DNA from 3 places in the Brevibacillus nitrificans genome. Region 1 is predicted to be linked to each of the others. Evidence: riboswitches for the same ligand, from Rfam matches in the RefSeq annotation. Region 1 holds a riboswitch; each other region holds the start of a gene.
The links. Region 1 has a riboswitch for cyclic di-GMP ahead of EDM59_RS01120 (DUF5317 domain-containing protein). Riboswitches for the same ligand answer to the same signal wherever they lie in the genome.
Positions count from the first base shown of each region.

Region 1 (10,592 bases):
TTTCTTCCGCAGGCTGAAACAAAAACCGAATCGTCTTGAGCGGCTTTTCTCCACACTCCGCAATCGCTAGTGCGCTATAGCAAACCATCGTTGAATGCGCATCGTGGCCACAAGAGTGATTCGGCCTCACCACGCCATCCACTTCTTGAACGAGAGCATCCATGTCCGCCCGGAGCGCCACCACTTCATTCGTTTCTCCAGCGATTTCAGCGATAAAACCATGATGCCCGTCAAATCTTTTCACCTGTATCCCTGCATCGAGCAGCTTGTTGCGCAGATACGCCGCTGTCTTTTCCTCTTGCCAGCTCGGCTCCGCCAAAGCGTGCAGCTCTTGGTAAGTCTGCAGAATGTTGTCCCGTTGTCCGTCCAGGAACCTCAATGGCATGTGTAGATCCTTCACCTGTTCTGTCATCCCCCTCCAGTTGTATAAGACTTACTTTTAGCAAGATTGATGCCAATAAAGAGAATTTATTATTTTCAGTATTCACAAACAATCATTTGGATTTTTAGGTTATAATTTAGGTTGTTTTTATTTTAAAACGTTCCTAAAACCGCACCAAATTGGCTGCTGTCGCATACAAAGGAGTTCTGTTCATGACAAATGAGAAACCACTTGTTTTATTAATCAACAACTTAGAGACGATCTCCCATCTTTTTGTGAATAGCCTGAAGCTGTTCTTCGGCGATCGGATCCAGATGGAGGCTCATTTTGGTCTCCAGCCGATCACGCAAGAACAAATGAATCAGGCAGACCTCATCCTTTTATCGGATATCAAGCTTTTAGATGACCAACCGAAGCCGCCAGCGCACGTTCCCATCCTGGTCGCGAGGCGTACCATTGATCTGAACAATCTCGACCGATTGATGGACCTAAAGCCTGGAACCCGCTGTCTCTTCGTATCCAATACGCTCGAGATGGTCGAGGGAGCGATCGAGCTGCTCCGACACCTCGGCTTTGCCCATCTCTCCTTCATTCCCTATGTTCCCGGCACGAGTACTCCTCTTCCGAAAAAGGAAGAAGTAGACTATGCGGTTTGCCACGGCTTGCCTGAGCTCATTCCGGCGCATTTTGACAGGATCATCGAGCTGGGACATCGCCCGCTTGATTTGACAACGATCTTTGACATTGCACGATTGCTCGATTTATCTCCGGAAAAGGCAAACCTCTACACCGCTGAGTTTATCAGTGATTTTGTACGCTTGGGCCGGAAGCTCACGAATTCTGTGCGGAACGAACGACAGCTAAATGAAAAGCTCGAATCCGTCTTGGATGCCGTTCACGAAGGAATTATCGCGACAGATGCCTCAGGGAACATCACCGTGATGAATGCAGAAGCCGAAAAGATTTTGAAGCTGTCTACCCATGAGAGTATCGGCAAACGTGTTCAGGACGTCCTTCCCGAATTTCAAGTGCATATGGTGTTGGAGTCTCATGTGGAGGCAGTGAATCAGCTGACTCCCTTTCGCAATCTGTATCTGCTGGTCTCGCAAGTCCCCATGATGCTGGATGGGCACGTTTTAGGGCTCGTCATTAGCTTCCAGGACGTAACCAAGGTGCAGCAGCTCGAACAGGAGATTCGGAAAAAGAGTACACAATTAGGACTTATGACCAAATACTCCTTCGATCACATCATCGGGTGCAGTCCATCGACGCAGGCAAACAGACTAGTCGCGATGAAGCTTGCCGAAAGTGATTTTACCATTCTCATCACAGGTGAAAACGGCACCGGGAAGGAAGTGTTTGCCCAAGCCATACACCAGCACTCCATTCGCAGGGACGGTCCTTTTGTTCCCGTCAATTTCGCAGGACTCACAGAAAGCTTGGTGGAGAGTGAATTGTTCGGGTACGAGGAAGGCTCTTTCACAGGGGCGCGAAAAGGCGGAAAGATGGGGCTGTTTGAACTCGCTCACAATGGAACTATTTTTCTTGATGAGATTGGGGATGCTCCACTCAGCATCCAGGCTTCCCTGCTTCGTGTCCTCCAGGAGCGCCAAGTCATGAGAGTCGGCGGACACCGTGTCATTCCGATAAATGTACGCGTGATCGCGGCAACCAATCGAAATCTGGTTGAGATGATCCAACGAGGTACCTTTCGCGAGGATTTGTACTATCGTCTGAATGTCTTGCCACTGAAAATACCGGCCTTGCGGGATAGAGGCGAGGATATCATGGTGTTGATCAACTACTTCCTGCAAAAAAAGAACAAGGTCCTCACGTTTTCACCCGATGTAGAGGAGCTCCTCCTGAAATACAGCTGGCCAGGGAATATCCGGGAGCTGGAAAACTTTATTCATTATGCCGTCGTGATCGCAGAGGGAAATCGCGTGGAGCTGTGTCACTTACCCGAGCAAATTCTTCTTGCTGCTTCCTCTGCGACAATGCCCTCGGAGCCAGAAGACTTAGAGGAGACGATTGATTTTTTGTCCCGACACGGGGCGTTGCACGAATACATGTCGATCTTGCAGATCCTTGCTTCCTGTAGCAAGCGCCAGGAGAGAATCGGTCGCCAGACATTAAACGCCTTGTTGCCAGTTCCCATGACCGACGCTCAAATCCGCCAAAGGCTCCACTATCTAAGCCGCACAGGATGCATAGAGGTAGGAAATAAAAAGCAGGGCACAAGGCTTTCCGCCTATGGATTCACCTTACTGGAGAAATGGAAAGCACGTGTGTAAGACTGTAGATACTCCCTTTCGGCACATGAAAAAGCGGATAGGCTCGTCGCCCATCCGCTTTTTTCTTTTACAAAGCGCGCTGCACCGGTGCACCGATGTCAATCAACGCCTCGATCATGACCTTTTGGCTGTTCGTGTCCACCCATGCATGGGTATCAACCAGCTTGCCGCGATACCATTCGATCTGTTGTTCTACTTGATTACGAGCCGTACCACCCATGACATTGCGCGCATTGACAACCGTCTCAACCGCAAGCGCTTCGTATACGTCTTCGCCGATCACTTCAGAAAAGCTTTGGAACTCTTCCACTGACAGATCCAGCAAATACTTTTGCTGCTCGATGCAATACAGAACTGCCCTGCCTACAACTTCATGCGCTTGACGGAAAGGCATATCCTTGCGTACGAGGTAGTCTGCCAAGTCTGTGGCGTTCGAGAAGTCATTGGTCACTGCCTGACGCATACGCTCGGTTCTTACCTGCATGGTTTGAATCATAGGCGTCAGGAGAGCGAGGGCACCGTGGATTGTCGAAACGGTATCAAACATGCCTTCCTTGTCTTCCTGCATATCTTTGTTGTACGCCATCGGCAAGCCTTTGAGAACGGTCAACAGACCAACGAGATTGCCGTACACGCGACCTGTTTTTCCGCGTACCAGCTCCGCAACATCCGGGTTTTTCTTTTGCGGCATGATGCTGGAGCCTGTGCAGAAGGCATCGTCCAGCTCTACAAAGGAAAACTCCTGGCTGCTCCAGATCACGAGCTCTTCGCACAAACGCGAGAGATGCGCCATCAAGAGAGAAGCATCTGCCAAAAACTCGACGATGAAATCGCGGTCGCTGACTGCATCCATGCTATTTTGATAGATGCCATCAAATTGCAGCAGCTCTGCCACAAAGGCACGGTCGATCGGGAATGTCGTCCCAGCCAATGCACCTGCGCCGAGTGGCAGCACATTTACCCGCTTCCAGGTCTCCGTCATCCGCTCGATATCACGTTGCAGCATGGATACGTACGCCATCAGATGGTAGCCGAAGAGAACCGGCTGCGCACGCTGAAGATGAGTATAGCCTGGCATTACAGTGTCCAGATGCTGGTTCGCCTGCTCGATCATCGCTTCCTGCAGATACATAGCCAGCTGGATAATCTCCATCAGCTTTTCTCGGAGGAACAGGTGCATATCGAGTGCAACCTGGTCGTTGCGGCTGCGGCCGGTGTGGAGTTTTCCCCCCACCGGACCGATTTCTTCAATCAGCATCTTTTCGATATTCATATGAACATCTTCATGAGCAACGAGAAACTCCATTTGCCCATGCTCAATCTTTTCTTTTACTTTTTTCAGACCAGCAATGATTTGTCGTACTTCCTCCATCGGCAGGATACCGCACTTACCCAGCATAGCGACATGTGCTAGGCTACCGACGATGTCCTGACGCCACATCTTCTGGTCGAAAGAGATAGAAGCAGTATACTCTTCTACGAGCTGATTCGTCGGCTTCGTGAAGCGTCCTCCCCAGAGTTTCATTGCTTGATCGCATCCTTTTCGTCCAAAATCTTGATGTCTGTATTCATGTTCTCATGCAAGACACCTTCGTTTACTTGTGCGTATACCTTGGTTGGCAGACCCCACAGCTTGATGAAGCCGAGCGCTGCTTTGTGGTCGAATTGGTCGCCTGCATTGTAGGTAGCCAGCTCGTGGCTGTACAGCGAGGAAGCGGATTTGCGGCCCACTACGATCGCATGACCTTTGTGCAGTTTCACACGTACGATACCTGTTACGTGTTTTTGAGTTTCTTCAATGAATGCTTGAACTGCATTGCGGATCGGCGAGTACCAGAGACCTTCATAGATCACCTGTGCCAGCTTTTGCTCCACGATAGGTTTGAACGATGCTACCTCGCGAGGCTGGGTCAGGAACTCGAGCTCACGGTGAGCAAGGATCAATGTAGTTGCAGCAGGTGTTTCATATACTTCACGGGATTTGATACCGACCAAGCGGTTTTCTACGTGGTCGATACGGCCCACACCGTGGTTACCAGCGATTTTGTTCAGCTTCAGAATCAGCTCGGACAATGGCAGCTCTTCACCGTTCAGTGCAGTTGGCTTCCCTTGTACGAAAGTGATTTCGATTTCTTCTGCTTCCTCTGGTGCATCTGCAATGGATTTTGTCAGATCATACGCACCTTCTGGTGGAGCAGCCCAAGGATCTTCCAGTACGCCGCACTCGCAGCTTCTGCCCCACAGGTTTTGGTCGATGCTGTACGGATTGTCCAGATCGATCGGGATTGGAATATTGTTCTTTTTCGCATACTCGATCTCTTCGTCACGAGTCCAGCCCCACTCACGCACTGGAGCTACGATTTTGATATCTGGGTTCAACGCTGTGAAGGAGACGTCAAAACGTACTTGGTCGTTTCCTTTCCCTGTGCAGCCGTGAGCAACCGCTACAGCGCCTTCTTTTTCTGCGATCTCTACCAGTACGCGCGAAATCAGGTAACGGGACAGCGCAGATACCAGCGGATATTTTCCTTCATACATCGCGTTTGCTTTCAATGCAGGCAATACGAACTCTTCTGCAAATGCTTCCTTCGCATCAACGACGATGGATTTCAGCGCACCGACTTGCAGCGCTTTTTTCTGTACGAAATCCAGGTCTTTGCCTTCCCCTACATCCAGTGCCACCGCAATTACATCAAAGTTGTATGTTTCTTGGAGCCATTTAATTGCTACGGATGTATCTAAGCCGCCCGAGTAGGCCAACACAATTTTATCTTTTGCCATCGTTCTCTCTCCCTGTTCCGAAGATTTATTCATGTGAGTAATTATACAAACGAACTAATAAAAATACAACCACTTTTCTTATTTGTCCTCTACTTTTTCCCCGTGCAATTTTAGGAAGACAGAAACAAAGCAGCCGGACCTGTGAGAAAGCTAAGCTGCACCAAGGTTTTGGTGTAGCCATAGCTTCTTGTGTACGGGATGGAAAAATAGAATCCTCCCCGTACAGGATCACTCGTCCGGCTGTTTTATGCTCTATTATTCATGCTTTGTATACGATACCTGAGGGACAAACTCTGCACCCTTATGCTTGCGAATCCACTCCAGCTCAGCTAACGCCAGGCGCTCGAAATTCTCTGCGATATGGATGTCCCCCTCCTCTCTCCAGGAGGCGATGATCGGATACATCCGACTGTAAAATCCATTGATATACCACATATCAAACAAGAGATCTGGATGTATAAGACCGTTTTTATGCAAAACACCAACCATTTCAAAAAAACCGTAGAGCGTCGTAAACTGCGAGAATTCTTCACCCGTTCGTGGATACTTCTCCCAAAATACTTCGGGTGCGATTTCTTCCTTTTGCCCTAGAACGGCTGTAAACCAAGCTCTTGCTTTCCTGAGCCGCTCTGATTCGTACTGCTCGTAAAGCTTTACCATCATTTCTGCGTCTTGATAGGTAGGAATCATCTCTCCATCACCTCATCGACATTTCCATTCTCTACCAGTATGTCTGCTATTGATTCTTGATGCAAGCGAACAACGCATGTGCTTCCCAAAAACAAAAACAGCTACAGAAAAGGCATCGTTAATGGATCGCCTCCTGTAACTGTTTTTGGCTTTGGGTTTCTTGGCTGATAATGCTTTCCAATTCTTCCCGTGGCAGTCTTTCTACAATCTCGATGAAATGAGCTGCCAGTATCTCATCAAACTGAGTGCCCGATCCACGTCTGATTTCATTTAGCGCTTCCTCAACAGGCAGGCCTTTTCGATACGGTCGATCAGCAACCATCGCGTCAAACGCATCAGAAATCGCCAATATTTTCGCCATCAACGGAATCTCATCACCGGCGAGCCCATCCGGATAGCCCTTACCATCAATTCGTTCATGATGAGAACGAATCGCCGGAAGCAACTCCTTGAACATTCCCGCCTGCAAAATGATCTCGTACCCGATGACGGTATGCTGTTTGATTCTGTCGTATTCCTCAGGCGTCAATCTGCCCTTTTTATTCAGAATTTCATCTTCAATACCTATTTTCCCGATATCATGCAAAATGCCGCCTACGTATATTTCTTCGACCTTCTCGGATGACATCCCTATTTTCCTGGCGATTTCTCTGCCCCAGTGGGCGACCCTTTGTGAATGTCCGCTTGTGTAACGATCCCTTGCATCAATAGAGGCAGCCATTGTAGTCAAAAAGCGATGGTTAAATGATTTTGCTTCTTCAACCTTTTGATGAAGCTTTTGAATACTATCGTAGTAATGATGGAATACAACGCTGATCGTAATAAATGCAACCATCATGGGAATTAGCGTAAGCGGGCCGTATGACTCAACTAAACGCGCGCCCACTCCAGCCAATATCATCAGCAGTAAATATGTAGAAGTAAAGCCTCTTGCCATGTCTTTTATCGTTGTAATCCAATTGCTTTTATAAAAATAGGAAATACCCAGCCCACAGAGAGTGAGGTTTACGAACCAGTAAATGACCGCTAAAAAAAGATCTGTAATGATTGGAGAAAATGCCTCAAAACTTCCTAGCCAATTTTTCAATTGGTCTACTACCCAGATAGTCATCATTAACTGACCAATATTGGCCAAAGCTTTAGATGGGTTAAACCGAATCAAAAAACCAATAATCAGCGCTTCAATAACCGCAGACCATACACCGACCCAAGAGCCAAAGAGTAGGATACCCGAAAAAATCACAGCGTTATTTAAGGTTAATATCGTATTTGATAATCGAATCGGCGCAAAAGTAGAAAAAATGGTGAGGAGAGTATATGTACATAATACTCCCCAGTGATCACGCGGTTCCCATTCAGACAAGGAAGAAGCAAATATAAGCATGGCTGATATTGCAAAACCAAATTGCACAATAATGCCTTTTATGAAGATTAGAATATCAGCTTTTTGTCGCATAACTTTTTCCTTCTCGGAGTTGTAATAATGAGATTGGTTTATTCATTAAGCGCTGAATAAGTAAAAATGCCCCTAACATAATAAAAATGTCCCCAATACTAATAACCCGCGGAATAATAGACGGCATATAGATGACATCCGTTAAAAACGGAAGATTGGAAGCCTCCGTCAGTACATTATGCTTAAAATTTGTGCCATTAATAATTGGTTCTAGATCATACGGCAGCTTCTTTGCCTGTTCTAAATCAATTGGCATCTTCCCACCATTTGTCCATATTGCAATGGCATTTAAAAACCAACCGACCATAAAAATTCTCATATCTTCATATTTTCGATTAAACAGTAAAAAAGCCAAGATAAACACGTATGCTGCTGAAATGAAGATGCCTCCTAGTGTGTGAAAAAGCGCGGAACAAACTTGGAGTCCAATACTTATAGCTAAAAGCCATATCTTGTTAAATTTAGGGAATTCTCTGATTCTTCCCTTCCGAATCAGCGCAACTATAAACGATAAACAGATTACATCCAAAAGCATTTGGCTTTCCTCCAAGGGTTGAAGAAAAAACACCACTCATCAAAGCGGTGTTTCTTCCATGCAATTATTAGCCAATGTTGAAATTTGCAGATGTAGCTGCTACGATAGCTGCCACCATCAAGATTGCTGCGACCCATTTTTTCATATATATTTCCCCCCCTTTAAGATAGTGGAGAAAGCTGGCTTCGCTACTGGTCATAACCCAGGGGCCAAGCGACCATTTACAGCCCCTGCGCATCTTTCCTTTTCTTTTGTAAAAAGGGCGGATTCGCTACTGGCTCCATACGGACCAAGCGACCAAATACAGTCCGTACTTCTTCGCGACTTTCATACCTATATTTTACACATAAGTGACAAATTTCGGCAATCAAATATTCATAGTTTACTAGATTTTATCTATAAATAGTTCTTTTGAATTAGCCTTTCCTCACACTAGCGCGGCAAGAATTGCTTTTTGTGCATGGAGGCGATTTTCTGCCTGATCGAAAATGAAGGAGCGAGCTCCGTCAATCACGCCGGCAGTCACTTCTTCCCCGCGGTGAGCAGGCAAGCAGTGCAGGAACAAATAGCTCGGATCTGCCTGTGCGACCAGCTTTTCGTTGACTTGGTAGTTCGCGAAGGCTTTCAATCTGACTTCATTCTCTGCTTCAAAGCCCATACTGGTCCAAACGTCGGTATACACCGCATCCGCTCCGGCAACCGCTTCAGCTGGGTCATACGTCACAGTCATGTTTCCGCCGCTTTGTTTCGCGTATTCTGTCGCTTTTTGAACGATTGCGGCGTCCATTTCATAGCCGACCGGAGTCGCTACGCGCACGTCCATCCCCAAGAGGACCGCTGCCAGAACCAGTGAATTTGCTACGTTGTTGCCATCACCGACATACGCCAGCTTGATTCCCTTCAGCTTGCCTTTATGCTCCCAGATCGTGAGCATGTCAGCCAAGGCTTGGCAAGGGTGGTACAGATCGGTCAGTCCGTTGATGATCGGGATGGATGCATGCTCTGCCAGCTCTTCTACATAGGAGTGGGAGAACGTGCGGATCATGATCGCATCTACATAGCGGGACAGCACTTTCGCTGTATCGCTGATCGGCTCACCGCGGCCCAGCTGCAGTTCTTTTCCGCTCAGGAACATACCCATGCCCCCCAGCTGATACATCCCTACTTCAAAGGATACGCGGGTACGAGTAGACGCTTTGTCAAAAATCATGCCCAAGGTCTTGCCCTGCAGCGGCTGGAACGGCTGTCCCAGCTTTTGCAGTTGCTTGATGTGAGCGGCCAGATGCAGCAGCTCCATCAGTTCTTCCCCGTTGAACTCGTCGATTCTGAGCAGGTCCTTTCCTTTATGCTTGCTGAGCGGCAAGTTTGGAAAGTGTTCCAATATCTTCACTGGCTGCATGCGAGCCACCTCTTTTCTCAAGAATGGATTTCACGTACAAATCAAAGGTTTCAACTGCTGAGAACAGCGGTACACCGTGCTGCACCAGACGACCACGCAGGGCGAATCCGGTACGGCCATGACGATTTCCGATCGTCGCTGTGATCAGGGCAAAGGCTGCTTTGTCTTTTTGCAGCAGCTCGTTCAGCTTTGCCTCATTTTCGATGACATGACTGACTGCTACTCCGGTCTCTTGCAGCCATGCTGCTGTTCCGGCTGTCGCTACCAGCACGCCCCCCTCTGCTTGCAGCTGTGCGAGCGTTTTGCTGACATCTGCCTGCTTGTCGGAGTCTTTTAAGGACGCAATCACCAGATGGCCTTGCTTCCAGTCACCGTAAAAATGATCTTTGAACGCGAATGCCTTGCCAGCCGCTTCCGCAAAGGAGCGACCCAAGCCGAGCACTTCGCCTGTCGATTTCATTTCTGGACCCAAGACCGGGTCTACGCCGTTCAGCTTTACCGTTGAGAACACGGGTGCTTTTACGACCGCGAAAGGAATTTCCGGCAAGAGTCCTGTACCGTATCCCATATCCGCCAATTTCTCACCCAGTTGTGCTTGAACAGCCAGTTGAACCATTGGGATACCTGTTACCTTGCTCGTAATTGGAACTGTACGGGAGGCACGCGGATTCACTTCCAACACGTAAACTGTGCTTCCATCGATCACAAACTGGATGTTGATCAAGCCAACCGCTCCCATTTCTTTCGCGATTGCCTCGGTATAGCTCGCGATCTTCTGCTTGATTTCATCTGACAAGCCAGGAGCCGGGAACAGAGCCACGCTATCGCCGGAGTGAATTCCGGCCTTTTCAACATGCTGGAAGATTCCTGGGATAATGACGCTTTCGCCGTCGCAAACGGCATCCACTTCTGCTTCGCTGCCTGGTACGTATTTGTCCACCAGCAGCGGGAAGAACGTCTTGCTGTCAGGATGATTCAGCCAGCCGTTGATCGTCGCCTCAAGCTCGGTGAGGTCGTGAACGACAACCATCCCTTGACCGCCGATTACGTAAGAC
Region 1 is NZ_RHHU01000002.1:29,384-39,975, forward strand. It holds gene EDM59_RS01090 (M20 peptidase aminoacylase family protein) at 1-385, opposite strand, end outside; gene EDM59_RS01095 (sigma-54 interaction domain-containing protein) at 595-2,676, shown strand; gene argH (argininosuccinate lyase) at 2,744-4,201, opposite strand; gene EDM59_RS01105 (argininosuccinate synthase) at 4,198-5,457, opposite strand; gene EDM59_RS01110 (DUF4760 domain-containing protein) at 5,713-6,147, opposite strand; gene EDM59_RS01115 (HD-GYP domain-containing protein) at 6,266-7,603, opposite strand; gene EDM59_RS01120 (DUF5317 domain-containing protein) at 7,587-8,138, opposite strand; cyclic di-GMP riboswitch class II at 8,390-8,473, opposite strand; gene argF (ornithine carbamoyltransferase) at 8,566-9,537, opposite strand; gene carB (carbamoyl-phosphate synthase (glutamine-hydrolyzing) large subunit) at 9,482-10,592, opposite strand, start outside.

Region 2 (10,592 bases), on a different contig from region 1:
TACCAGAACGTCGAGCAGACAGCCCGCCGAGGAAAAGCCAAGGGAATGAATCGTCGTTTTGCACAGCTGCAGAAAGTTGAAATGCAGATCCCAACCCATCATGGTGTAAAACAAGTACATACCCATTTGAATAGAAACGAGTGCGGCTATCGTAAGCCCCGACAAAAAGAGCATTCGCGATCGATTTTCCCACATGGCTTATTTTCCCTTTTTCAAAGAATTGATTTTTTCTTCCAGCAGCTCCAACAGCTCTGGATCCGCATCCTCCAGCTCATCGAGCATATGCGTGATCGCGAGCGGTCCGAATTCCTCCATCAGCTCATGCGTCAGTTCCTTGGATTGATTATTGATAAAATCCTCCTTGGACTGTACGGGCTGAAACAAGGAGGAGCGCCCAGCCGCTCTTTTTTCTAGAAAGCCTTTTTCCACCAGCCGATTCATGACGGTCATGACCGTGTTGAAATTGACTTGCTTGTCCGATTCGAGCTTTTGCTGTACGTCTTTAATACTCAGCTCATGCGCGAGCTCGCGGCTGTCCCACAGAATTTCCATGATCTTTGCCTCAAGCGGGCCAAAAAAACGATTCAAGCCGCTCTCTTTCATCTTAAAGTGCTGCAGTTTCATTGCATTCACCTCACACTACCAATTGTAGTGTTGGAATCTATGGAAGTCAACAGGCCCGGGACTATTTTCCAGCCCGAGCCTGTTGACTTTCTTCCCTTCTTCAAGCTTCAGATGCGATCCGAACCTTTTGTTTCTTGCTTCGATAGTTTACCAAGCAAATACTCAGGACAATCAGTACCAACCCGGCAACCAGCGAATACGTAAACGGCTCGTGCAAAAACAGCGTACCCGTCGCTACCGCAATCAAAGGAACCAGGAACGTGAAGGACGCAATCTTGCTCGCATCGCCGCTATTCATCAGATGGAAGTAGATGACAAACGCAACGGGTATGCCGAGTGTCGCACCGAACCCTAATCCAAACACGTAGCCGCCGCTCCAGACGATATCTGACCAGCTCTCGAAAATAGTCCCTGCTCCTGTCAGCAGTGCGCCGCCAATCACAAATTGCAGGGCAACCATCCACAGGGAATCTACCTTGCTGCTCTCTCTTTTCACGTAAATGACGCCGAGTGCCCAGCTGATCGCAGTCAAGATCGCAAGCACAACACCGACGATCGATATTTGTCCATGCAGGCCATCTGCACTGACCGCCAGAATCCCGCAAAACCCAATCAGCAAGCCCACGATCTTTAGTAGAGACATCTTCTCGCCTAACCAAAGCCAAGCGAACAAGCCGATCAGCACTGGCTGAAAATACACGAGTACCGAGAACAGCCCACCTGGCAAGTACACCAGACCTGCTGTTTGCATGCCATAAAAAAGAGCCGCATTGAGCAAAGCGGACACACAGTAACGGGACCAGTTCTGTCGCCATTTCATTTTTTTCCAGGTAGGAATTAAAAATACAGCCAGCAGCAAGCCTCCTAAGAACGCCCGCATTCCTGCGAATAGAAGAGGTGGAGTATAAGGCAGCGCCACTTTGTAGATGGACCAGGAGATGCCCCAGATCAGGACCAGGCAAGCGATGGCGAGTGTGGTTTTCCTCGTCGAATTTCCCATGAGGGACCTCCCTTTTCTTACTTTTTGGCAGTCACTCTCTAAACGAAAGGAAAGCCTGAGCATCGTCTAGTCTATACCCATTTGCCTGCTCATTACAAGACCCTATATCCGTCATCGGTGTGCGAATGGTTCCCTGGCATATTGCATGGACCGTAAAGCAAAAAAGGACGGGGACCAAATCGACACATCGATCTTGGCCCCAGTCCCTGGCGTTATGCCGTTTTAAGATTTCACTTGGACATTTGATTACGAATCGTGTTTACAATTTTATCTTTTTGAAAAGGCTTCACAATAAAATCCACCGCTCCAAATTGCAGCGCCTCAATGACCATTGCCTTCTGCCCCATTGCCGAGCACATCATCACCTTGGCTTGCGGGTCAAAATTTTTGATCAGTTTCAGCGCGGCGATCCCATCCACCTCTGGCATGGTGATATCCATCGTGATAAGGTCCGGTCTTTCCAATTTGTATTTTTCAAATGCCTCTTGTCCGGTTGAAGCCTCTATCACCGTATAGGCAAATTCTTCGACGATCATATTTTTCAATACGCTTCTCATAAATGCCGTATCATCCACAACCATTATTTTTTTCGTCATAGGGGTGCCCCTTTTCCATTATGTGAAGTAGAAGCCGTGAGACAAGGAGCATTACATCCCTACACGGCTGCGGTAGGAAATGGAACGCTTCTGTATCTCATGAAAGTGCAGAGGTAACTGCTCGGGTAAAATAGGGGGACTGAAAAGGTATCCCTGAACCTGCCGACATTGTTGCTCCCATAAGAAATCCAATTGGTCTACGTGCTCCACACCCTCAGCAATCACCTCCATTTCAAGGTGATTGGCGATAGAGACAATCATGGAAATGATCGCTGCATCATGCTTGTTCGTAGTGACATCGCGAATAAACGATCGATCTATTTTTAAGCGATCGATGGGAAACTCCTTTAGATAGAGAAGAGAGGAGTACCCTGTCCCAAAATCATCTACGGCGATTTTCACACCTAGTTTTTTTAGTTTATGCAGCATGTCAATGGTGTGGTTGACGTTCATCGTCATACTTTCCGTGATCTCCAATTCAAGATACGGGGACGAAAGCTTGCTCTCTTTTAGAATACGGTCAATCATATCCACTAAATCTTGCTGAAAAAATTGCCGCATGGACAAATTGACGGATACGCCCAGAGAGGTAAAGCCTTGGTTATGCCACTCTTTTAATTGCCTGCAAGCGGTCCTGAGCATCCACTCCCCGATCGGAACAATTAACCCGTTCTCTTCGGCAAGCGGTATGAAATGAAGCGGAGATATCCAGCCACGAACAGGATGGTTCCAGCGAATCAACGCCTCTACTGAAATGATTTGCCCGGTGTGCACATCAATCTGCGGCTGGTAAACGACGAGAAACTCGTCCCGGGAAAGAGCTTTGTGCAGATCATGCTCCAAAACCAGTCGCTCGAGGAGCTGCTTGTCCATCGTGGGATGGAAGCGTTTAAAGCGCTGCCCCTCTCTTTTTGCTTCATTTTTGGCTATTTGAGCGTACTTAACCAGGTCGCTTCGACTATGCCCATCGTCTGGACATACGGCTATACCGATGCTCACCGTGATATTTAAAAGGAGATGCTGCAGCGCAAATGGCTCCCTCATGATTTCTTGAATGCGTTGGCTAATCGAAATGGTTTCTTCGTCTGCCTGTGAGGAAGCTACGAAGAGGGCGAATTCATCTCCCCTCAACCGACTAAAGAACACCTCTGAAGGAAGAGCCCCGTGAATACGGCTTGCCACGGTCTTGAGAACCAAATCCCCAAAAGAAATACCCAGTGATTCATTAATCGATTTAAATCGATCGATATCCAGCAAGAGAATGGCTACTTTACTCCCGTTATTTTGCTCGAGGACATCCGATAGCCTCTCTAAAAAGAATCTCGCATTGGGAAGCTGCGTGAGTTCATCGTGGTTAGCCATGTACGTAATGTACTCCTGATCCCTCTTCTGTTGACTCATATCGCGGAATACCATGATGAAGCCCTTATTGTTACCGTTTTCAATGAAAGGAGTGGTGATATAGGACCCGGGAAAGGTTGTTTTGTCTTTGCGAATATAGAAGCTTTCATGCATTTGATTTAACTGGATGTCAGTGGTTCTCATGGAGGCTGTATGTTCGACATGTTGATGGGAAGGAAGCGTGGCATCCGCCTCTTGGATGAGATGGGAATAATGCATCCCGACGAGCTCATCTTTTTGCCATAGCAGCAATTGCTCTGCCTTTGGATTGACAAACGTCACGTTCCCATCCATGTCCATGACGATGATCCCTTCTCCCATACTAGACGTGATCGTATGCAGGAACCGTTCTTTTTCCTGCAGCTGTTCCTTTGCTTCCTTTAGCTTTTGATAGGGTTCTTTTACGGAAACATAATACAGCGCAGTAAATACAAAGTAATAAGCAGCTAGCTGAAAAAAATGACCGGTTAAGTTCGCCATATCATACACACTCATATACGTTGTGAATAGGAAATCACTGATGATCAAATACACGGAGCCAACCAGCAGCATGAGATGCAGAGTAGATGATGAACGAAGTGTCTTCAAACAAAAAAATATACATAACGACTGAATCAAAATGGCCAAATACTGCAGCGTATTTTTAACAGCAGTAGTGCCTGCACCTTCTACGACCACCTCAGGCAAAAGCTGATTGGGATCAAAAATTATGAATATCCAGATCAGAGAATAGGCAAGAGAAACGCAGTAGGCCATCCATCTATGAAAAGGCAGTGCCTGCTTTTCTTTTGCAAACACGAAAAGCAGCAGCCCGATCGCAAGGGTCAGACGGGAGAGCAAATAAAACCAAGTCGCCTTATAGGCAGAGCTTTCCGATAGAAAGTATGGCATTCCTTTATAGGAAAGGGCATGGAATATCTCTAGCACCCCAACTGACAGGAAAATAGCGCCCATCCAAAGTCGTTTTTGAGAAAAGACATGGGGAAAAAACATCCATGCCTGAATCGCGATTGCAATCGATGAAACAATTAAAAGAATTTCGATCATTAGGTGAATCATCACATAATTATCTTTTCCAAAATAGCCGTACCACTCTTGCTGAAAGAATAAGACAGCACCGAGAAAGAACAAGGAAAATATGCTAATCCAACGGTTCTTTATCACAAGCTCAACTGATCCTCGCATCCTAGGAAAGCCTCCTCCCTTACCGTTTCCATTCCAATCATCCTGGGGTAATCCTTATATGTCCCTCGCATAGTTTGTTTGGTTCCGCCCATTTTTTTTGGAATCGTAAAGGGACTTATCGGCTTGTTCAACCGCTTTTTGAAACATCTTACAGTCCGTCATTTGCGAGACACCGATGGAAACCGTCACTTTCAGCAAATGCGTTCCCTTTTCTGTATAAAACGAGCTTGTTTCTACCCTTTCCCGAACAGCTTCCACCAGGGAGACCATCGTTTCCTTTTGATCAACAGCCAAGAATAGAATAAACTCTTCACCGCCGTACCTTCCCACGACTACATTATTGGCATCATACGCATATGCAACCTCTGCTATCACATTGGAAACCCCTTTTAAGACCAAGTCACCCGTTACATGACCATATGTATCATTAATCGTTTTAAAACGATCAACATCAATCATGACAATAAACATTTGCTTCGTAGATTTGGTGAACGCTTTTACTGCCTTTTGAAAGTACCGAATATTATATAGCCCTGTTAAAGGGTCATGATCTGCATCATATTGCAGTTTTTTCTTTACCCTTCGATCTCTTTCGGCATTGACAATAAATAGGCAAAGAAGCAAGGCTGTCAGCACATAAGAAGCATAACGGACAAGAAAGATCTCCTTGAAAACACTCCAGCCATCGGGCACGAAAATAATGATGGGGATATCAGAAATGAACCAGCCTATGGTAAATAAAAAGACTATCGAGACCGGATGAAGGCCAGCGCCTTGGATGGATCGATACACAAGAGCGACGAAAACAGGAAGAATCATGCCAAAAACAACACCGGGAACGGAACCCTCTCCCCCCAAAACCAGCCTCCAAAGAGCTGTTATGAGTAAAGTCGGAATCGCTAGTTCCCACCCCCACCTGACAGAAAAAAATACTAATGGAATGAGGCGGAGATCAAATCGATATTCCCCATATTGAATAGGAAGATAAAACATACCGATGACCGAGGAGGATATGACGATTATCCTGCCGATTTGAGCGAAGGAAGGAGTGAGTCTATTCTCATTGTTGAGTATTTCCACCATGCATAAATGCATGAAAAAAATGATCGCGATATTTGAAAGAGTGGACTGAATCACTGCATTCATCATCCCTCCTCCTCCTGATTTGAATTTCGATTTGAAGATCCCCCTTGCGCAGGGCAAGGGGACAGGTAGGGTGACACGTGCATGATTGCGCTATAACCCAAAAGTTATAGTTCGGATTCTAGTTGTGAAAGCAGCGTAATGACATGGTGAGAAGCTTCTTGAAGCTGTTCAAACGCTTGCTGCGCACCTAGCAGATTGCCTTTTTCATAGGATTCTACTGCTTGCATGGCAAACTGATGGACAGCCTTATGCGGTTCTTCAAGTTGTCTAAAGGAAGGCTGGTCTTTGACTCGTTGCGGCAACTGGCCATAATACCAGGCCCCAAGTCTACAGTTTTTGTGAGAGGCTGCTTGCTTGGCATCGATATTTTCCATACCTAATAGCATGTTATAGATCTTCCATTTCCAGAGAAGATGGTCCGTTTTCGCGACTCGGATAATGTCTTTATAATTCAGCCTCACATTGATGCTAAAGAAGGTATTTCGGTATTCATCCATTTTCTTGCTGAGTTCAAAGATGATTTCTGCCGTTTGCTTGGCAACTTCTTGTGAGTGCGCGCTCAGATCAAAAATAATGGAATTTCGATAGGCGATATCCATCACAGAAGACGTTTGTTCTTCGGTCATCGCGGCAATTTGGGAAGTGGATTGATTGATTTCCTGCATCGTGGAAACGATGGTTTGCAGCTCTGAGTCGGCAAATTGTGCTTCCTTCACGCTTTGCTCTACCAGTTTTCCGGTTTCACCGATTTGCTGGGTCACATGCTCGGAAACTCTTTGCAAAGAGTCCATATTGGCTGTAATCAGAGCGATCTGCTCCTTCGTATGTTCAGCCAGCTTTCGTACCTCTGAAGCTACAACGGAAAAGCCTCTGCCGTGTTCCCCTGCTCTCGCTGCTTCAATACTCGCATTTAAAGCGAGTAAATTGGTCTGATCCGCTATTTCGCGAATGATTTTCACAACGCCTTGCGTTTGCTTGATTTCGTAATTCAGCTGGGTCACGCGTTCTAAAACTTTATCGTACACACCGCCCACCTGTTGAATGTCAAAGAGAGCGCTATTGATGACTTGCTTACTTTGCTCTGCCGATTGAACAGCTTCATCCGTCCTTTCGGCTACTCTGCCTGCATGCTCCGCTACCTCTTGAATAGAGGCACTCATTTCTTCCGTTGCCGCCGTTACACTATGGCTTTCCTCGATCTGCTTATCCATTCCGGTAATCAGCTGCTTCGTCGTATCCAGCTCGGTCAATTGATTCAGCATGTCGGATATTCCGATTAAGAAGGACTTAAACGTCTCCTCCATGTACACTTCCACGATTAATTGCTGATCAAAAGCCGCCAATTTTTGTACCGATAGTACACTCTGAAGCATCCGATCCGGTTTCGTGTGCAGTTTTTCCATCAGGATGGTTGTCATAATCTGAATTAATAAGTGATGGGCAGAGATAAAATGCTCGGCGGTCAGATGAATGCGGCTGTGAACTTGACCAATAATGATTCTGGTCGCTACGTATTCTTGGTCCACTTCTGCAAGAAGGAACTGATCCAGGTATTTCTCCATCGTTTTACGCAGTCGATCCACACTCGAATTGTGCACAATGATCTGATGAAGATGATCCATCGAAGTAATCGCCCCGTAAAACTGACCAACAATCTCAGCCTTGTACGGAGTTAGAATGTGAGCAGCTTCTTTTATATGTAAGAGCGTATCTTGATTGATCCCCATAAACGCCAATCGATCTTTCACCCGCTCACCAACGTCGGAAATGTTCGTAGAACGAGAATTCTCCAAATACGCTTGCCACGATTTTGATTTTTTATGAAAAAAGGACATAAGCTACCTCCGATAATTTCAAATGATGGATCCTAGACAGAGAAATTTTCACACAAAAAAACCGACCTTATTTTTGCGAACAAATAGGGTCGGTTGCACTACTCGCTCCCTGCCATTCAAGTGCCCACATACGAATGACAGATCATCGCTTCCACGGTCATTTAGTTAAGTTGAGGTCATAATTTTTGAATACTGCAGCGCTTTAACCAATCAAAGTTATTATAGTCGTATTTGCCTATATAGTCTGTGAACACATAGTGAAAAGGAGCGAAAAAAATCAATCCTTTCGTTTTTGATTCTTTTTACCTATTACTTAATACCCTGTTTCCAATAAACGAAACATCCCAAGCAACATTTTTTTGAGCCAAGGCTGCAGGCTATCCTGTATCAATTGGCTTTCTTTTTCTTCTTGCGATACATCCGGGTATCCGCAGAAAAGATCAAGTCACCTACGTTCCATGCATCGTCAGGGTAGATGGAATACCCAATTGAAATGGATACGGGGATTCGAAGACGTTTTGAAAGCTCCGCACATTTGTTGTGGAAAAACTCGATTCGATTTTCTGCCTCGTGCCTATCGATCCGTGGAGATAACAGGAGAAATTCGTCCCCTCCTGAACGCGCTAAAATATCCCGTTTTCCTGTGTGTAAAGCCAACACGCGGGAAATGAGCTGTAGGACCTCGTCCCCTTTGGCATGTCCATATTGATCGTTGATTTGCTTGAAATCGTTTACATCAATGACAAAAATACAAAGCTTCGCTCCTTTTTTCCGACTGAAACGGAGCTGTTTATCTGCCTGTCGATCAAAATAGCGTCGATTAAAGACGTTCGTTAAAGCATCCCGATGAGCGAAATAAACGGACTTGTCATATTTGCTCCCAAGAAACCACGCAAATGCAAGGGCAACGAAGGCTGGAATGGGAATGAAGTGAGGAGGCTGTCCTAGATAATACTGAACCATCATGCGTATAAACAAAATCACAATCAATACGAATAACGTAACGGTTATTCTCCCGGTATATTTCATATATGCTGCCTCACTCGCTCAGTCTTCGATTTGGAAAAAAATTCATACGCCCACCAATAAAAGATTATATTATGACTAAAATAAAAGGAAAAGCAGGGAATTTGGCACGCGAAACAAAAAGCCCGTATATGCGCGATATACGGGGCTTGTTTTCCAATCGTCTTCAATTTCGTTCCGCTAAAAACTGCTCAAAATCATCCGTCGCCAGCGGTCTGCTGAACAGGTAGCCTTGCCCGTGAGCACAGCCGTTTTGCTGCAACGCTTCTGCTTGGTCATCCAGCTCGATGCCTTCCGCGATGACGTTCATCTGCAAACTGTCCGCAATCGTCACAATCGCCTTCACGATCGCCTGACTCTCCTGATTATGGTGAATATCCCGAATAAACGATGCGTCTATTTTGATTGTATCCACTGGCAAGCTCTTGATGTAGCTAAAGGAGCTGTAGCCAGTCCCGAAATCATCGATCGAGATGTGAATGCCCGCTTCACGCAGCTGCTTGAGAACTGCCGTCGCTTCTTCCATTTTGACAAAAATGCTCTCGGTAATTTCCAGCTCCAGCCACTGTGCCGACAGCCCAACCTCTTCCAATACCCCTATAATTCTCTCTACCAGATCCTTCTGGAAAATTTGCCGCGCGGATAGGTTTACGGACACCTTTAGCATATGCCCTTGATCATGCCACTTCTTGTTTTGCTTACAAGCTTCTCTCAGAATCCACTCGCCCAGCTCGAGGATCATCCCGCTCTCTTCTGCAATCGGAATGAATTTGCCTGGAGAGATGACTCCCAGCTCCGGATGCACCCAGCGTACGAGTGCTTCCATTCCCGTCAGCTTCTGGGAGCTGATATCCATTTTTGGCTGGTAATAGACGTGGAATTGCTGCTGGTCAATCGCTTTGCGCATCTCGTTTTCCATCAGGATGCGCTCCAGAGATTTTGCCTCCATCGTTGGATCGAAAAACGAATATCCGTTGCGTCCTTGCGATTTCACGGAATACAAGGCGGTGTCGGCTCGTTTCAGCAGGTCCTCCGCTGTATCGCCATCCTGCGGAAACAGCGCAATCCCGATGCTGCACGAGATATTCACCAGATGTCCACTGAGCTCGAACGGCTTCTGCAGCTGTCCCATGATCAAGTCCGCGACTTCCTCCGCTCGCTTGGAGTCGCCCTGCTGGCCTAGCAGGATCGTGAATTCATCCCCGCCCAAACGTGCCACCATGTCTGACGGCTGTATGCAGGACTTTAGACGCTTCGCCATTTCGACCAGCAGCAGATCTCCGATATCGTGCCCGAAGGAGTCATTGATGTCTTTGAAACGGTCCATATCGAGAAACAAGACGGCCAGGTTGGACTGGAAACGCTTGCCCTGCATGATTTCCTTTGTCAGATGCTGGACGTACATCCGGCGATTCGGCAGGTCCGTCAGAGAGTCATGATAGGCCAAATGATGAATCATTTCCTCCGTCAGCTTGCGTTCCGTAATATCGCGCGTAACGAGAATCAGCTTGGTCACGTTGCCCTGTTCGTCGAAAACCGGACTGGTCTTCGTCTCCGTCCAGACCGCAACCGCACGCTCGGATTTGATGCGGCATTCCGCCATGTAGCCTTTTCCCGTGGAATACGTATAGCGGATCGCATAGCTCATGATGTCCCGATCCTCTTCCACGATCCATTCGAGCAGATTTTGAAACTTTTCAGCTGGCACATCGTGTTCCCACAGCGTTTGATGCGAAGGCGACAAATACAGAAAATCCCCATCCGAATTGATCACGGAGA
Region 2 is NZ_RHHU01000009.1:18,130-28,721, reverse strand. It holds gene EDM59_RS13495 (M56 family metallopeptidase) at 1-195, opposite strand, end outside; gene EDM59_RS13490 (BlaI/MecI/CopY family transcriptional regulator) at 199-624, opposite strand; gene EDM59_RS13485 (DMT family transporter) at 725-1,624, opposite strand; gene EDM59_RS13480 (response regulator) at 1,855-2,220, opposite strand; gene EDM59_RS13475 (bifunctional diguanylate cyclase/phosphodiesterase) at 2,272-4,806, opposite strand; gene EDM59_RS13470 (GGDEF domain-containing protein) at 4,861-5,955, opposite strand; gene EDM59_RS13465 (methyl-accepting chemotaxis protein) at 6,057-7,787, opposite strand; cyclic di-GMP riboswitch class II at 7,866-7,949, opposite strand; gene EDM59_RS13460 (GGDEF domain-containing protein) at 8,175-8,816, opposite strand; gene EDM59_RS13455 (sensor domain-containing protein) at 8,980-10,592, opposite strand, start outside.
Region 2: it holds a riboswitch for cyclic di-GMP, as region 1 does, so the genes downstream of both, EDM59_RS13465 (methyl-accepting chemotaxis protein) here and EDM59_RS01120 (DUF5317 domain-containing protein) in region 1, are expected to answer to the same signal.

Region 3 (10,592 bases), on a different contig from region 1:
GAACGAAAGAGTTGGAGCGCCTCATCTCGGAGACGATTAAGCAGGTGCCGGGTGTCGTCAAGACGAACACGATGATTGTGCTCTCTTCCATGAAGGAGGAGATGTGAGATGACGGCTGTATGGAACGGCTTGCTTTTCGGCATGCTGCTGCAGCTGTCGGTGGGGCCGGTTTGTCTGGCTGTTTTGCAACGATCCATCTCCCTCGGCTTTCGGCAAGCGTGGTGGATGATTGTCGGGGTAGCACTGGTCGATGCTGCATACATGGCAGGAGCGATTGGCGGGCTAGCGTTGATTTTGCAGATAAACATGGTCAAGCAGCTTGTTGTAATTGGCGGTGCAGTCATCCTGATTTGGTTTGGGATGGGAAGTATTCGGGCAAAAGTCCCGGATACAGGTGTCGTGCAGGCAGCCGCTTCGGGTACCGCTGACAATACCCTGTTGTCCATGCCTGCGGCGGAGCGAACAGAAAGGGAAATCGGCAAGGGGAGAAGCTTTCTCTACGGAGTTGGCTTGACGCTGACAAATCCGCTGACTATTCTTTTTTGGGCGGGCGTATTTGGTTCGCTGATTTCCTCTCAAACAACGTCGGCTGGTGGCCAGCTGATTGGCTTCGCAGTGGGGTGTGTCCTCTCTACGCTGCTGTTTCTTACAGGGATCGCCAGGCTCGGTACCTATGCGGCTAAAATGCTTCGCCCTATATGGCGGAAACGAGTGAATATCGCAGTCGGTATTTTTCTCATCGGGTTTGCTATTGTTCTTTTCTTTCAAAATCGTTGGTCCTTTTGAAATAGTGTTTTCCACCTAACGCAATGGGGTAGAATATAGGTAGATAGGACCCTTTGTGCAGACCGCAACAAAGTACGGGGTGTGAGGAGAGGCACGCGATGAAGGATTTTTGCTTGAAATGTGGCAGCGAGATGAGCCCTGGGGAATACACCTGCAAGGTATGTGGGCAAAACGATATGGATGAATATCGACTGATTCGAAATTACGTCAGGAGCTTCCCGAATTCGAATGCCATGCAGATTGCCAATGCAACCGGCATCTCGGTATCAAAAATCTTGCGCTATATCAGGGATGGCTCTCTTACCGTCGTGGACAGCCATACCCGTCGGGGAAGATAAATCGATAGAAAAACAAGCCCACCGCAAAAGCAAGCGTGCTTTTCAGGCAGTGGGCTTATTTGGCGTTTCTGCATTTTGGGATAATAGGAAGAGCTAGAGCCAACGCAAACCTTTAGGATAATGGTTTTTCAGCTGACCGTCCGCCTGTTTTCCCCATCCCAGTGAAAATCCGTCTACGGTAATCAGTGTCCAGCCGTTGCTGCCTTCCCGGCTGAGCGCTTCTCCCTTCAAATAGCGAAGCAGATCGGGATCCTCCGCGGAGAAATCAGCAGAGCGTGCTACCTCCTGCGCAGAGAGGGCAAGTGCCAGCGCATGGCTAGGTTCGAGTCGGTTCTTTTTCACCGTTCCCAGGTGCAGGCCGACACGCAATACTTTGATGCCGTCCCAATCCAGCTCGGGTGCTGGTGAGTAGAAAAGTTGCTCACCAAACAGCAGGAAGGCGCGATCATCTTCCAAATGACGCGATAGGTGGGGAAGCACCTCTGCCGCAAAGGCGCGCCAAGCAGCGATGGCTTCCTTGCGTCCGGCTGGAGCTGATTTGGCTCGTTTTTCTTTCCGCTTTTTCTGGACCTCTACCGGCTGATCGGCATCAGCGCTTTTGTGCAGCTTGGCGAGGTAGTGTCCCTCGCCGCTGAGCAAATGCGGCCAAAGCCTTGCTGTTTGCGCCAGCTCATCATAGACTGGCGTTGCCCACTCGGGGTGCCCAGTGGAAAAATGCTCGGGATGCGGTAGCGGGATGATCGAGAACTCCGGGTGGCGCTCGAGGAAGATCGTCATCGATTGCTCGTTTTCCAGAGGGGCGAACGTACAAGTCGAGTACACGAGCGTCCCCCCTGGCTTAAGCATAGCCGCAGCTGCATCGAGAATATCGATTTGCATCCGGTGGCATTCGAGCACTTTATTCGGGGACCATTCGTCGATCGCTTCCGGGAGCTTGCGAAACATGCCTTCTCCTGAGCAAGGCGCATCTACGAGAATCCGGTCGAAAAATTGAGGGAAGCGTTCCATGAGCCGCTCTGGAGTTTCGTTGGTGACGACTGCGTTTGGCACGCCGCAGCGCTCCAGATTTTCCGAGAGGATACGTGCGCGCACCGGATGTATTTCATTGGCGATTAGAAGACCTTCGCCTTGCAGAGCAGCAGCGAGCTGCGTGGACTTTCCGCCGGGTGCTGCGCACAAATCCAGGATGGTTTCGCCAGGCTGTGCCTCCAGACATTCTGCAGCCGACATGGCGCTGGGTTCCTGCAAATAGTACAAGCCGGCGGAATGATACGGATGCTTGCCCGGTCTCATCCCTTCTTGATAGCGAAAGCCGTTGGCACACCACGCAACCGGCTCCACAGGAAAGGGGGTGAGGGCGAGAAAGCGTTCGCGCTCGATTTTCAGAGGGTTCACGCGCAAACCGTGAAAGACGGGTTGTTCGTATGAAGCGGCGAATGCGTCGTACTCGTCCTGCAGCAGGGCCCGCATCCGTTCTGTAAAAGCAATAGGTAAAGATTGTGTCATAGAAGCCTCCGTTGTCAGAATTTGGCCGATGGGTAGAGGAAAAGATAGAATCATGGCGAATCTTAGAAAATGAGGTGAGAGCATATGAAAGGATCCCGTGCGGAACGCTACCGCTCCCGGCGGAGGAACGACTCGGAAGTCAGCCGGTTTTGGATCATGGGGTTGCTTTTCTCACTGCTGGTGCTTGCTTTTGAATTTTTGATCGAGATTCCCGCCGACGCAGATTGGCTGCAGGAGATGGAGATGGCGCTGTTTTCCGCCAGCTTTACCTTGCTTGCCTTTTATCTGCTAGGGCTTACGTTTGTATTTTCTCGCGGGCAAAGGGTTGGGAAGATCAATCACCAGGTCATTATCTACGTATGGCTGGGAGCGATTCTGTTTCACTTGTTCCTGCTCATCAGCAACTTGTCCAATCAGCATGTCTACAAAGCAGGGATCATCTTATTTTTAGGCCCATTGTTCTTGACTGTCTACCATTTTATCACGTACTTGTCCGCATTGCGCGAGGAGCGTGCGGAACAGGAAGCGGCTACGGGTGCTTCGATGGAGCGCGTCGCCTATCAGATGATTTTAGAAGGCAGCAGGGTGTACAGTGAAATCAATCGATTGAAGACGGAGTACCCCGAAATCGAACAAATGCTACGTGCCAACGACTTCCACAACAAGCTGGAACGCTATGCTCTGGAAATGCAGCAGTATTTGCAGGTCAAGCAATTCGAGCGCAAGGACGTGGAATTGTTGGAGGGCCATTATTATTTTCTGGAAAACCTGCTGACATTGGCAAAGCAGCATCCAGGGATTATCGAATCCCGTCAATTTGCTCGTCGTGAAGACTAATGGTTTGATGGCAAAGGAGAGAGTAGAAACATGTTCTGGAAGAAAGAAAAAGGTCAGGCAGAAGCACAGACAGCAGTAGCGATTGCAACAGAGGAAACACAAAGTCAAGATGTGTGGAAGAATGAGCTGCAAGCCCTTTATGAACAGATGGGAGAAGCTCTTTCGCAAAATGGGGAAGTAAATGCCCAGCATGGGAAACTCATACAACTGGTTGCCCAAATGAAAGGCGTCATCGAAACCATCAAGTCGATTAACGAAAGTGATGACGAATCAGCGAGCCAGCTGCATGTTCGGGGGGAACGCCTGACTACCATCAGCCAGCAATCTATGCAGCGTGCAGAAGCGGGAAAATCCGCGATGACGGAAGTAGTCGAAGTGATGAGTCTCTTGGATGCAGAGTCAGTCAATACGGCGCGCTCCATGAGCCGGCTCGAGGATCGTTCCTCGGAGATCACCAGCATTGTCAAGGTGATCAGCGACATCGCCAACCAAACCAATTTGCTGGCACTGAATGCAGCGATCGAGGCTGCACGTGCTGGTGAGCAGGGCAGAGGCTTTGCCGTGGTAGCAGATGAAGTGCGCAAGCTGGCAGAAATGACAGCGAATTCGACCAAGACAATCGCAGAGCTGATCGGAAAAATTCAGGAAGAGACAAAAGAAGCGCTGGCGAACAGCGAAAAGAACAGTTCAGCGATCAAAAACGGCCTGTCGATCAGCCGAGATGCCTCCGGCAAGATGGAGGGAATTGTACTGGCTTTCCACGAGGTAAGCGTAGAAGTTTCCGGTGTCATGCAAATCATCGAGCATCAAAAGCAGTTTGCGGATGAAGTAGCCAAGCAGGTAGGGGAAGCCGTTCTGCTGCTGGGTGATTTAAATCAGGATCTGGCTTTGCACGTGAGCAGATCGGAGGAAGTGGCGCAGCTGCTGCAAGAGAGTATAGAGGATGGAAAGCGCGTACTCTCCGAATAGCTTTTTAAAGTATGACTGCCTTACCTATTTTTTATTTGACTATTCAATCGAGAAGTCTATAATCGAAAGTGGACTAACCAAAAAATTCCTGTAACTTGACAATTCGACAAAACATTCGCTATGAATGGGCAAACCCATTGAAAGGTGGGGACGCAAAGCCACGGGCCTACGGATCTTCTCTATGGCAGCCGGGTTGCCAACTAGCAGGTTTTTTCATGCTGTCTAACGGCTCCCTTCTGGCGATGGGGGCCGTTATTTTTTTGGACAAGGGAGAGGAGAAGGGATATGTCGATTCTACAAGCTTTGAACAAGCAATTCATCAATGGGGAATGGAGGGACGGACTCGCTTCACGGAAGCTGCCGGATCTCAATCCGTACAACGGTGAAGTCATTACCGAATTCCAAATGGCTAGCTTGCAGGATATCGACGAGGCCTATCAAGCCGCTGCTCGTGCAAAAAAGGAATGGGATGAAGTGAATCCCTATGTCAAGTCGCGGATTTTGGAGCGTGCGGTGGACTACATCGATGCTCACGAAGAAGAAATCATCGACATCATTATCAAAGAGCTCGGTGGGACACGCCTCAAAGCGTTTTTTGAAATCGGTCTGGTGAAGGACATTATCCGGGAAGCGGCGACATTCCCCGTGCGCATGGAAGGCAAAATTCTCCCATCTCCTGTCGACGGAAAAGAAAACAGGCTGTATCGCATTCCAGCAGGAGTAGTAGGGGTCATCAGCCCCTTCAACTTCCCGTTCTATCTGTCCATGAAATCTGTAGCTCCGGCTCTGGGGGCAGGAAACGGCGTTGTGCTGAAGCCGCATGAGCATACGCCGATCATGGGTGGTACGCTCATCGGAAAAATCTTTGAAGAGGCTGGCCTTCCCAAAGGCTTGATCAACGTAATCGTAACGGACATCTCGGAAATCGGAGATGGATTTGTGGAGCATCCGATTCCGCGCATTCTCTCTTTCACAGGCTCCAGCCAGGTAGGCAGCCATATCGCACAGGTCGCTGCCAAGCATTTCAAAAAGGCGATTCTGGAGCTGGGCGGAAACAGTGCGCTTATCGTACTGGAGGATGCGGATATCGAGTACGCTGTCAACGCAGCGGTGTTCAGCCGTTTTACTCACCAAGGCCAAATTTGCATGTCAGCCAACCGTGTGCTCGTCCATCAAGACGTATACGATCCGTTCCTCGATCAATACGTGAAGAAAGTGTCCTCGCTGAAAGTGGGAGACCCGTACGATCCGGACACCGTCATCGGTCCCTTGATCAATGATCGTCAGGTGAAGAGCCTGATGAGCACCATTGAGGAGGCGATCAGGGAGGGAGCGACTCCGATCTTGAAGGGCGAGGTAACAGGAAACGTCGTAGCTCCCACCATTTTGACGGATGTCACAACCGATATGGCCATCGCCTCCAAGGAGCTGTTTGGACCTGCGGTATGCATTTTCAAATTTGCGTCCGAAGAGGAAGCGGTTCAGATGGCAAACGAAACGCCATTTGGACTCTCAGGAGCGATTCATACGCGCGATCTGGAGCGTGGAGCACAGATGGCGAAGCGAATCGAGACCGGGATGATCCATATCAACGACGGTACGATTAACGACGAGCCGATTGTCGCGTTTGGCGGAGAAAAGCATTCCGGTCTGGGACGTTTGAATGGGCAGTGGAGCCTGGAAGAGTTTTCGACGCTCAAGTGGATCTCCGTTCAGCATAAGCCTCGTCAATTTCCTTATTAATCATGTAGAGTTAGGTGGTCAGCGATGAAGACAGTGGAAGAATGGGAACAAACAGATCAGGAACAAACGTGGGAAGCGGCGGACAGCACTCAACCGACAGAACCGTCCGAATCCGCAGAAACGGCAGAATTGCTAGAGGCTTTTATGAAAGTGGCTCCGTATCTGAACGACTTGATTTCCGATGATGTTACGGTGGGTGTCTATGATACAGAGAAGCTGCTGATGAATATTCCGGGGAAGACATTTGCTCTGCAGGTGTCACCTGGCGATCCTTTGCAAGAGGGAGATATCATTACGACTGCCATCCGTACGAATACGCATCAATCGATGATCGTGCCCAAGGAGCTGTTCGGGTTTCCCCTGATTGCCCGTGCTGTTCCACTTCATGACAAGCAAGGGCGTGTAGTCGGGGGCGTCGGCATCGGTTCCAGCATGGAGCGGGCAAATGTTCTGTACGAGATTACGGCTAATCTCTCCAGTGTCGTAGAACAGGTAAGTGCGACGACAAATAGCATGGCGTCCGAAATCGGCAAATTAAACGAGCAGATGCGCGCCATCTCCGTTCAGGCCAAAGACGTCAGCGACAGTACCGGGGAGATCGAGCAAATCGCGCTGGCTGTGAAAAAGATTGCGGACCAAAGCAACATTCTGGGGCTTAATGCGAGCATCGAAGCAGCGCGGGTAGGGGAAGCGGGGCGTGGATTTGCCGTCGTGGCCAACGAAGTGCGCAACATGGCGAGCAACTCCCGCGAAAATGCAGAGAAAATCAAACATACGACCGATTCCATTCGAGAGCTGATCGTGCATCTGCAGACATCCATCGAGCTGATCAATCAGACGATGGAAAGTCAGGCAACGGCTACAGAGCAGATTTCCGCGACGATGATAGAGGTCAGCGACAATACGCAAAAGCTGGCTGACTTGGCCGAAGAAGCGTTCCAATCCAAATAAAAAAGCTTGTTTCATGTAACGAAACGTCCCTCCCTGGTGTCATACAGGAGAGGGACGTTTTTTGGTACAGTAAGAATTTATAAGATTCTTAGCCAGTATAAGTGCCACTAAGGCTCCGCCACAAAGCTTGGAGCCACGTTTTCTAATTGTATCCGACTTTTCGATTAATGGATGGATAGGGGGATATCATGATCAAGCGCGTAAGCATGCTTCTCGTAATAGCTACGCTCCTAACGTCATTCATGTTCGCTCCAGGCGAGACCAGTGCCGACGATGGACCTCGTCCTTGGACAAAGCCGGTAGAAAAGGAAACGAGCGAAGCGATCAAAGGTGGAACACATAAAAAGCAGGAAATCAAATTTGGCGATGGCGGCGTGTACTGGATTCACCAGCTGACCGCTCAGCAAAATCAGCAGCCGTATGTCGTGAAGATCCCGGTTCGCGGTGATCAGGCGACGTTTCGTTACCGTGCGATCGCGGAGAACAAGCAGCCCTACTGGGCAATCGTACCGCTGCGTGACCTTCATACACTCCCGCTCGCCTCAGGTTTCATCGAAACAGAGGGCAAGTCGATCTGGCTGGGAGCGCCGATCGTGTATGCGCCCATGGGCAACGGGACAATCAACGAAAAAAAGGATATGGCACTTCCCGTTACCGTACGGAAATCCGCAGGGGGCTATGTACTAGAGGCCAGCTTGCCGATACGAGCCGGTCACGTGAGCGAAATGTGGGCATTGGAATCTCCCGAGCCGCTCGTTGTATGGGGCCAAGAAAAGCTGGACAGCATCTGGCTCAGCCTGGATGTGACGGATAATGCCAAATGGCTGTATGACGGGTACTATTACAAGAGTCCTTCGACTTATGTGCCGTATACGGATACTTCCTACTGGCGTATACCGGAAAACTATGTCCTGCACTCCTTCATGTACACGGGCGGAAGCAAGGCAGCACGAGAGATGGGATACGTGATGCTAAAAGCAAGCCTCAAACAGCAGGATCAGCTAGGCTACTGGAAGTCCCTTCCTCGCTCGGAGTGGCTGCGGGAGGATTACGGCATAACGGAAGGCTTCTACGATACTCGCTTTAATACGGGAGCGGCAGGCTTAATGCTCCAGGGATGCATCCAATATCAAGAGGCGGAATTTTGTGAATCTACCCAAAGATACGCGCTCTTTTTCCAACAGCATGCGGTAGGGAACCATTATGTGATCGAAGGCGATCGTCCAGGCTGGCTGGTAGCCGACTACGCATTAGTAGGGAAACCATCTGATACACACGTTTCTCTCAACCATCAGCTGGCAGAGATCAACTTCTTGTACAGAAGCTATTTGCAGTTTGGCAATCCAACGGACAAAGATTTGGCGGATATCATGCTTGGCGGCGTGGTCAATCTCGGGTCCAAATGGATCGTCCAAAATGGCGATCTCCATTACGCTTATTATCCGAACGGTTCCTTTGGCCGCGTCGACTACCCGTATCTGACGTACAACGATCTTTTGGAAACGCAGCAGCTTTACAGCCAGCTGCATGGCATGGAGGATGCGACGCTTGCGAAGCTGATCGAAAGCAAACTGGCTTGGATGAAGCAAAATAATGTGGCCTATGTCTCCACGAAGTGATAGAAAGGCAGCCTCGCCGTCAGCGTTAGACGGAAAGGCTGCCTTTTATGTTTATGAATTCCGGAGCGAATGACGAAGTGCCTCAGCGTCCGCTTCTGGCATTCCTTCGGTAAAATTTTCTGCTAAAACGAGGTCGTTCCTCTTTGAACAGGACTCAATAGAGGTTTTCTTAGGGGAAAAGGATTTAGTCGAGGGTGTTTTCGAGAGCAAACAGGGTCAGAAAACTGACGGCTTCACGCAGCTCAACGCTTAAGCGTCCCGCAATATCAGGGGTAATTCCTTCTTTATAGACAGGCTCTTCGTCTTTTCGGACAAAACCATTTTCAGAAGCCAGCTTCTTGGCCTCCCAGGGCATCATCGTATTTTGAATGGTGGCTTCTTCATACAAACGGCGATAGCTATGGGCGCGCGGGCCAGCAGTTGGACCCAAGATCCCGAGTACGAGGGTGCCGCCAGGCTTTAAAACACGTCGCAGCTCGAGGAGTGCTTTCAAAGGGGAAGGAGTAAATTCCACGACGTTGATCGACAAGGCGCCAGCGAAGGTATTGTCTGCAAAAGGAAGCTCGCTGATGTCACCTGTCTGAAAAGGGATCGACAAGCCTTCTCTTTTTGCCCGGTCATTGGCGAGACGAATCATTTCCCCGGCAATGTCGATACCCTCTACTTTGTAACCAATCGATGCCAGCTTGCAGCTCGCATAGCCGTCTGCACAGCCTGCATCGAGGATAGGGCCATCACTGATCGATACGTATTTTTGCAAGAAAGGCAGGATCGTACGGCGACTGCCGTTTTCCCACATGTTGTCGCTGTTTGCATGCCAGTCTGCTGCAAATTGGTCCCACTTTTCGGCTGCTAGGGTGCTCCATTCGCTCATATATTTGTCTGCCCCTTTCTGCTTGCTACTTTACCTACTTTTGCCCCTATTGTATCAAGCAAACGGGTGGTTGCGTATCTTTTTTACGACCGAAGAAATCGGCGAAAACCAGCAAAGGCTGCCAGAAATCTGTGGCAGCCTCGCTTCGAATCATGCAGTTTCACAGGGTGATTCAAGAGAAAAAGGATAAGCTTTGGAAGGAAATTAGCAGCCGTCGCAGCTACAAGCAACAATTGTTAATAATACGAAAAGAACCAATACCAATGCAAAGTTGTCGTCGAAGAAACTCATTGATATCACCCCTAAATGAGATTGAGGAAAAACCCCAAGATCAAGGTATGCAAATCGAGGAACAATGTAAGGGCTTTAAACGGGGAGATGATAATTTGGGTGTGATTCGTTTTTGGCTTCCAGGTGTATCAAGAAAACGACGAATCGCGTACTTTAATCAATAAAAGCGGTTGAGCGTTTTCGCGTTATTTCGCGTTCTTGCATAAGCAAGCGCTTCCCATGTACGCTCGAGATAACGACTAAATAATCCCAATTATCCAAAAACCATAACGAATGAATGAAATTAGTGGAGGGGTAGCGATGGCGAACACTGATTTTTTTCCTATTCAAGACTGGGACTATCTGGAGTTTTATGTAGGAAATGCAAAACAGGCGATGCATTATTTCACGAAATCGTTTGGCTTTGAAACGGTGGCGTACGCAGGGCTGGAGACAGGCTCTAGGGAAAAGGTTTCGTATGTACTCAAGCAAAACCACATGACCTTTGTCATTTCCGGGGCGCTCACACCCGATCACCCTATCGCCGCATTTGTGAAAAAGCACGGCGATGGAGTCAAGGACGTGGCTCTTCGGGTAGAAGACTGTGAGCAGGCGTATCGTGAGGCGGTTTCCCGTGGAGCGATCGCCATCATGGAGCCTACCGAATATACGGACGAACATGGAACGGTGAAGAAAGCG
Region 3 is NZ_RHHU01000017.1:191,631-202,222, forward strand. It holds gene EDM59_RS24130 (Lrp/AsnC family transcriptional regulator) at 1-107, shown strand, start outside; gene EDM59_RS24135 (LysE family translocator) at 109-786, shown strand; gene EDM59_RS24140 (hypothetical protein) at 885-1,124, shown strand; gene EDM59_RS24145 (RsmF rRNA methyltransferase first C-terminal domain-containing protein) at 1,218-2,630, opposite strand; gene EDM59_RS24150 (hypothetical protein) at 2,715-3,467, shown strand; gene EDM59_RS24155 (methyl-accepting chemotaxis protein) at 3,498-4,436, shown strand; cyclic di-GMP riboswitch class I at 4,554-4,637, shown strand; gene yfmT (benzaldehyde dehydrogenase) at 4,722-6,179, shown strand; gene EDM59_RS24165 (methyl-accepting chemotaxis protein) at 6,324-7,130, shown strand; gene EDM59_RS24170 (hypothetical protein) at 7,319-8,749, shown strand; gene EDM59_RS24175 (class I SAM-dependent methyltransferase) at 8,934-9,623, opposite strand; gene yjcZ (sporulation protein YjcZ) at 9,828-9,914, opposite strand; gene hppD (4-hydroxyphenylpyruvate dioxygenase) at 10,215-10,592, shown strand, end outside.
Region 3: it holds a riboswitch for cyclic di-GMP, as region 1 does, so the genes downstream of both, yfmT (benzaldehyde dehydrogenase) here and EDM59_RS01120 (DUF5317 domain-containing protein) in region 1, are expected to answer to the same signal.